3 regions of the Shewanella sp. MF05956 genome follow, and region 2 is predicted to be linked to each of the others. Evidence: predicted binding sites of a transcription regulator. Region 2 holds the regulator's gene; each other region holds the start of a gene.
What was found. Region 2 encodes FliA, which starts transcription of late flagellar genes. Its sites were predicted from a motif close to CTAAAGNTNNNNNNNNNNNNGCCGATA; they were not measured.
Positions count from the first base shown of each region.

Region 1 (2,271 bases), on a different contig from region 2:
GAGTGCCAGTAGCGGTAACAGTCTATTGTCTGTGGTTGCTCAGCTAGCATTAAGTCTAGGCGTGGCCTGTGCAGGTGCATTGTTGGGTGGCTTTAGTGCGGGTGTCAATAGCGGCAGTCAGGCAGAGGTGTTAAGTGCATTTCAATTAACCTTCGTCACCGTAGGCATCATGACGATGTTTGCAGCGGCCATTTTTTCACTGCTGCCTAAAGAGGTTGGCCGGCAGGTTTATACCCAATCAACTTGAAGAGACGTGATTCAGAGTTTCACCGTGTTTTCAACGCTAGGCGCGTTAATGCGGATACCTTATAAATTAGCACAACAACGCTCTTGATTTAATCATCAGGGGAACACGGTGAAACTCCCACAGGGCAAGTTTTACACGCGTTGATACTGCGGCATTTGTTAATTTAGCTGATTTTGGAAAGGGAGCAACCATTACCCGCAATCAATGCCTTGACTAAACGCGTGTAAATTCTTGCTGAAATCGAGCATCTTCAGGTTGTTTGGGCACAAGATAGAATACTTAACTCAAATTTGTGCACTAAGGCACACTCCAGTTGACTTGGTTGGTTAAAATATAAACATGAGTCTCGTTTTTTTATATCACTAAGGAGTGGGGTATGAGTATTAAAAGACACGGTTTATCGATTGGTATTAATCGTATTGAGAATGTTTTCTTTGTGACGTTAAAAGCCGTCGGAACGTTAACCCATGAAGATTATCTGGTGATTACGCCAATGCTTGAAGGTGCGTTAAGCCAGGTTGATCAACCTAAAATTAGCTTATTACTCGATGCGACAGAGCTTGAAGGTTGGGATTTGCGTGCTGCCTGGGATGACTTACAGCTGGGGTTAAAGCATGAGTCTGAATTTGAACGCGTTGCCATATGGGGTAATAAGACCTGGCTAGACTGGGCCACTAAAATGGGCAGTTGGTTTATGTCAGGTGAAATGAAGTATTTTGAAGACCAACATGACGCATTAAAATGGTTACGCTATTAAATATTAGTGGCCTTGAAAAAGAAAAACCTAGCGTAAATTGCTAGGTTTTTTAAGCATCATGTCTCTATGCCGTAGTATTAATATTATGACCGCTATTACCCACAGGTTGTGGTGGCGCGGCGGCTTCAATCAACTGCAGTGCCATTTGGCCTTCTGCTTCTTGCTGATCTTTCGCCATTACAGCGACTTTCAAACTGTTACCAGAATCAATCGTTGTAGGCATTGATGATGGTGCATTCACACTGATTGGCATGCGTTGTCCTCAGTTTTGACTTGTGTTTATCGCTATCGGCTTAACAGTGTAAAACTTGAGCGATAAATCATTTTATTTCTCGTGATGTGTTAATACATTGCGCGCAATTAATGTGTGATATAATTAAATTTTGATGAAATTCCGTGTTGGATCTGTCTGGATACAGATTTGAATATTATTGGTGAGCTGAGTAAAGCCTATGTCTATTAAAAATGCCCCCGAGCAAGCGGTTAATCCTTTAGCACTTGAAAACCAAGTGTGTTTTTCATTATACAGTGCTACCAATGCGATGGTCCGCGCATACCGACCACTGTTAGACGGATTGTCGCTAACATACCCGCAATATTTGGTGATGATGGTGTTGTGGAAAGAACCAGGCATTAGCGTGAAAACTCTAGGTGAAAAGCTGCATCTCGATTCTGGTACATTAACACCGTTACTTAAACGCCTTGAGGCTAAGGAGTTAGTTAGCCGTGGCCGCAGTGAATTAGATGAACGAGTGCGTGTTTTGCATGTCACCGAAGCAGGGCGGCAGCTACATCAACAAGCGTTATCGGTTCCAGAACAAATGCGCTGCAAAGTGGGCGGAACGCTTGAGGATCTCGCTCAACTTAAACAATTATGCGATCAGGCATTTGCCATGCTGAATTCAGGTGAGGCAACAAGCTGTGAAATGTGATTATTTTCAGCGCGGTGATTGTTTATCATGCCGTAACATTTTGCAGCCTATGCCACAACAAATAGACAAAAAACAACAGCAGCTTATTGAATTATTTAGCGATCTCAGCGTAGCAAAATGGTTAGCTCCGGTATTAAGCGCCGAGTCTGGTTTTCGTAACAAGGCTAAAATGGTGGTGTTAGGCGCTGCGCATCAACCTATTTTAGGCTTGGTGAACCCACAAGGTGAGGCGGTTAGTTTATGTGATTGCAGCTTGTATCCGCAAGACATGCAAATTCTTCTGCATCGATTACAACGTTTTGTGCAACAGGCAGGGTTACCGCCTTACCGAGTGG
Region 1 is NZ_JCAYNV010000008.1:200,696-202,966, forward strand. It holds gene mdtD (multidrug transporter subunit MdtD) at 1-247, shown strand, start outside; gene AC19MX_RS10940 (SpoIIAA family protein) at 624-1,004, shown strand; gene AC19MX_RS10945 (cytoplasmic protein) at 1,069-1,257, opposite strand; gene ohrR (transcriptional regulator OhrR) at 1,457-1,936, shown strand; gene rlmC (23S rRNA (uracil(747)-C(5))-methyltransferase RlmC) at 1,926-2,271, shown strand, end outside.
Region 1: a site for FliA is predicted at 1,291-1,317, ahead of AC19MX_RS10945 (cytoplasmic protein). Genes of this name have one in related genera too.

Region 2 (2,271 bases):
AATCTTTTAGTGCGCTGTGCAATTGGCGAGTGAGTTTACCGACCTCTTCAAACAGCTCACGCTGCAGAGGAGTCGCTAAATCTCTAATTAATTCGTCAGCTTTACCTTGCTCTCCCGCCGATAGCAGTTCAACAAGTTGCTGGGCCTGTTCGAGAGTAATTAACCCCGATATTGATGCCTGCATGACTTATCCTTGCTTAAGCGAGTCGTTCAAAGATTTTGTCTAACTTTTCTTTTAACGTAGCGGCTGTGAACGGTTTAACAACATAACCATTAACACCAGCTTGAGCCGCAGCAATGATTTGCTCACGCTTAGCTTCAGCCGTAACCATTAATACAGGTAAATGTTTTAGTGAATCGTCTGCACGGATTGCTCTAAGTAAATCAATACCCTGCATTCCCGGCATATTCCAGTCGGTTACAACAAAGTCAAAATGACCTTTTTGTAACATAGGTAGGGCTGTTGAGCCATCATCTGCTTCTTGGGTATTATTAAATCCCAAGTCTCGCAACAAGTTCTTAATGATACGTCTCATTGTTGAAAAATCGTCAACAATAAGAATCTTCATATTCTTGTCCAAGGTTTCCTCCGGTGAGCTGACACTCGTTTGCTCTATAATTAGTTATTATTCTTGTGTCCAATGCTTGAGTTTGGCTTTTAGTCTGAGCATGGCCTGACTTAATATCTGGCTAACTCGCGACTCACTTACCTCAAGGATGGCACCGATTTCTTTTAAGTTTAATGCTTCGTCATAATATAACGACAGCACTAAAGCATCTCTTTCTGGCAAGGTTTTAATTGCTTCAACCAGTGCAGATTGGAACTGAGTCTCGGCGAGAGAATCAAAAGCTTCATTTGGGGATTCGTCGTCTGTGGTTAACACATCCTGGGAAACACCAAGGTCTTCTATGCCTATGATTTTACCGACAGAAACATCATTTAAGATATGATGGTACTCATCGAGAGACATATCAAGTTTTTCAGCAATTTCTGTGTCTCGTGCATCGCGCCCTAACACTTGTTCAAGTTCGTCAATGACATGGGCTACACGGCGATTATTACGATGAACTGAGCGTGGAACCCAGTCACCGCGGCGAATTTCGTCAATCATTGCGCCACGAATACGAATGCCAGCAAAGGTTTCAAATTTAGCCCCTTTGGTGCCATCAAATTTTGATGATGCTTCTAGAAGCCCCATCATACCTGCTTGTAATAAATCATCCAGTTGCACTGATGCTGGCAGCCTTGCCAACATATGATGAGCAATGCGTTTCACCAACGGTGCATACTGTTCAACAATCGATGTTTTGTTATCGAACTGAGTATACGCTGCGGCTTTATTCACTCGCTCTCCCCTCTTCTACTGGTTTACGTTGTACTAAGCGTTCAACAAAAAACTCTAAGTGACCACCAGGTTGTTGCGGTACAGGCCAGGTCATAATTTTATTGGCCAACCCTTGGTATGCAATCGCAGAAGGTGATTTTGGAAAGGCTTCTACGACCAGTTTTTGTTTACGAACTGCTTTGCGCAAATTTTCATCGAAAGGAACACTAGCGACAAGCTCTAAGGCCACATCTAAAAATCTATCTGTTACTTTACTGAGTTTAGCAAATAATTCCATGCCTTCGCGTAAACTACGCACCATATTTGCCACAATTTTGAAGTGGAACACACCGTGTTCACGACTTAAAATTTTAATCAGGGCGTAAGCATCAGTAATCGATGTAGGTTCATCACATACAACGATTAATACATCTTGTGACGCCCGCGAAAAACTCAGCACCATATCTGAAATACCCGCAGCCGTATCAACAATTAAAATGTCGAACTGGGTGCGCATTTCACTAAAGGCACGAATTAAACCGGCATGCTGCGCTGGGGTCAATTCAACCATCGCTTGTGAACCAGACGTGGCCGGCACAATACCGATCCCTTTTGGCCCACGGACAATGATGTCATCTAATTCGGCATCGCCAGACAAAACATGAGATAAATTTTTCTCTGCACGGATCCCTAGCATCACATCAACGTTGGCTAAACCTAAGTCAGCATCAAGCACCAGTACACGCTTGCCCTTTTCGGCTAATGCGACTGCGGTATTAATTGATACGCTTGTTTTACCGACTCCGCCTTTACCACCGGATACGGCAATTACTTTAACTTTATCGTTATTTGGTTGATTCATCATACGTAAACCACTTGCTTGATCCCGAGTCATATCTTTACTCAAATGCATAGGCAGTGTCATTTGACCATGCCGTGTCTTGTG
Region 2 is NZ_JCAYNV010000016.1:61,009-63,279, forward strand. It holds gene AC19MX_RS16835 (protein phosphatase CheZ) at 1-184, opposite strand, end outside; gene cheY (chemotaxis response regulator CheY) at 198-581, opposite strand; gene AC19MX_RS16845 (RNA polymerase sigma factor FliA) at 627-1,346, opposite strand; gene AC19MX_RS16850 (MinD/ParA family protein) at 1,339-2,220, opposite strand; gene flhF (flagellar biosynthesis GTPase FlhF) at 2,225-2,271, opposite strand, start outside.

Region 3 (2,271 bases), on a different contig from region 2:
ACATTTTTACTTCAGGATGAGCGGCTACCTCGGCGAGCTTTTTAGGATCTAAATGACCTTGTTCGTTGCGCACTCCATATTTAGCCGTACCGATTTGAAAGACTAAATCACAATGACCTTTTAAATGGTGCGGGCTCAATCCACCTTCACCGGTGTTTAACCAGCAACCCGCTTGCGCGGCGCCATGCGACAATGCCGTTATTGCAGGGCGAGACAAGGCGCCGAAGCTCATTGCTGATATATGGCAAATTTTGTTAGTGCTGTATGGATGCTGACAGTCTGGCCCTAAGGTTACTGCGACGGTGTTATGCTGGTCATGATCACTGATAGGAAAGGCTGAGTTCATAAACATCACAGTGCCAGGCTTATCTAATACTTGGGTTGAGCCAAATGCGATGGTGCGATCAACATTTTTGGCGGCACGATAAACCCAGCTACGTTCAGCACGATTGAAAGGCAGTTCTTCACGGTCTTGAGAGAAAAAGTATTGTCTAAAAAACTCGCCTTGTTTTTCAAATAAATACCGAAAGCGACCAATCACAGGGTAATTATGCCTAATTGCCTGTTTAGTTTGTAGTTTATCTGCGATATACATATAAACCACTGCAATCAATAATAGCCAAAATAGCACCAAAAATAGACCTGAGAAAATGTCTATTCCCCACATAAACCAATGTTGTTGCGGCATGATGCTGTCCTTGTTTAACAAATATTTTTATTACCATATTAGCAGACATGTCTTTGAGCAAGTTAAATTGATGATACTAATCAGTAGGCTAACGTTACTCGACGAAAATGATGTGAAAATATGACAACGATGACTTCAGAAATAAATTTTTTGGTCGATAATTAAGCTATCTGCCATTGTAAGTGAGTCAAGATTATGGATATTAAAAGCACCAATAACGCGAGTGTGAACTCGCAGACTAACAATCAAACTAACAATCAGACGACAGCCAGCCAACAAGCAACAAAAAACGCCACCGCTGAGCCTAAAATGACTAACAATCAAATTAGCCGTCAAATGATGAATAATTCGATTTTAGCTGCGCAAGAAGAAGTGAGCATTGCCGCGGGTGATAAGTCGATGGCACTGCTTTATCGCGCAGCTATTGAAGCCATTAACGAAGAGCTCGCACCGACCCTAGGCGAAAATTCGGTACAAAAAAATGCCGAAGAAGGCATTGATTATTCACCTGAAGCTACCGCTGATCGCATCGTGAGTTTTGCGACAAAGTTTTTTGCTACCCATCAGCAACAAAATCAATCAATGGGGTTTGATGACCAAGTTAGTAGCTTTATGGTGAAAATTGGCGACGCCATCGATCAAGGCTTTAAAGAAGCCAGTGATATTTTGTCTGGACTCAAAGTATTGCAAGGTGACATTGCCGAAGGTGTTGATCAAACGTATGAATTGATCCAGCAAAAACTGGCTCAATTTGCACAAGACAGGCTAGATGCTAACGCTGCTAAAGCAGAAGCAAAAGAGGCTTAAGCTTACGTAATGACATTTTCGCCCTCTTCAAGAGGTTGAATTTTATATCCTAAACACGCTTAGACTGTTCATTCAGCAAATATCTGTATAGATTGGTATTATTATTCATACCAATCTCAAAGGATAATCGCCATGTGGATTAACGGTACCGTCATTAAACGCATAGACTGGAATGACAAATTATTTTCTTTGCGTATTAAAGCTGATATTGAGCCCTTTATTGCAGGGCAATTTATTAAGTTAAGTCAAATACGCGATGACAAGCGCGTCGCCCGGGCTTACTCCCTCGTTAACCCACCCGGCACCGATTATGTTGAAGTGCTTGCGGTGGCAGTAGAAGATGGTCAGTTATCGCCAGATTTACAAAACCTCAGCCCAGGCGACACCATAGAAATAACCCCTAAAGCCACCGGATTTATGACCTTAGATGAAATTCCCCAAGGCGCATTACAAGGTAAACACTTATGGTTTTTGTCGACTGGCACAGCCGTAGGACCGTTTATTTCAATGCTAGGCACACAAGCGCCTTGGCAACGGTTTGAGAAAGTGGTGCTTGTTTATGGCGTCAGGCTAGCTGAAGATTTAGCTTATCTAGACACCATTAAGCAGCTTCAAGTAAAACACCCGCAACAATTTGTCTTTATTCCCATTGTGACTCGCGAAGCATTTCCTGACGGATTATCTTGCCGGATCCCTGACGGTCTGAGCAGTGGTTTGATTGAACAAAAAGCCGGTTTAGGCATTAATGCCGAACATTCCCAAGTGATGATTTGTGG
Region 3 is NZ_JCAYNV010000015.1:44,993-47,263, reverse strand. It holds gene AC19MX_RS16245 (FMN-binding glutamate synthase family protein) at 1-688, opposite strand, end outside; gene AC19MX_RS16240 (DUF5610 domain-containing protein) at 884-1,495, shown strand; gene AC19MX_RS16235 (ferredoxin--NADP reductase) at 1,628-2,271, shown strand, end outside.
Region 3: a site for FliA is predicted at 822-848, ahead of AC19MX_RS16240 (DUF5610 domain-containing protein). Genes of this name have one in related genera too.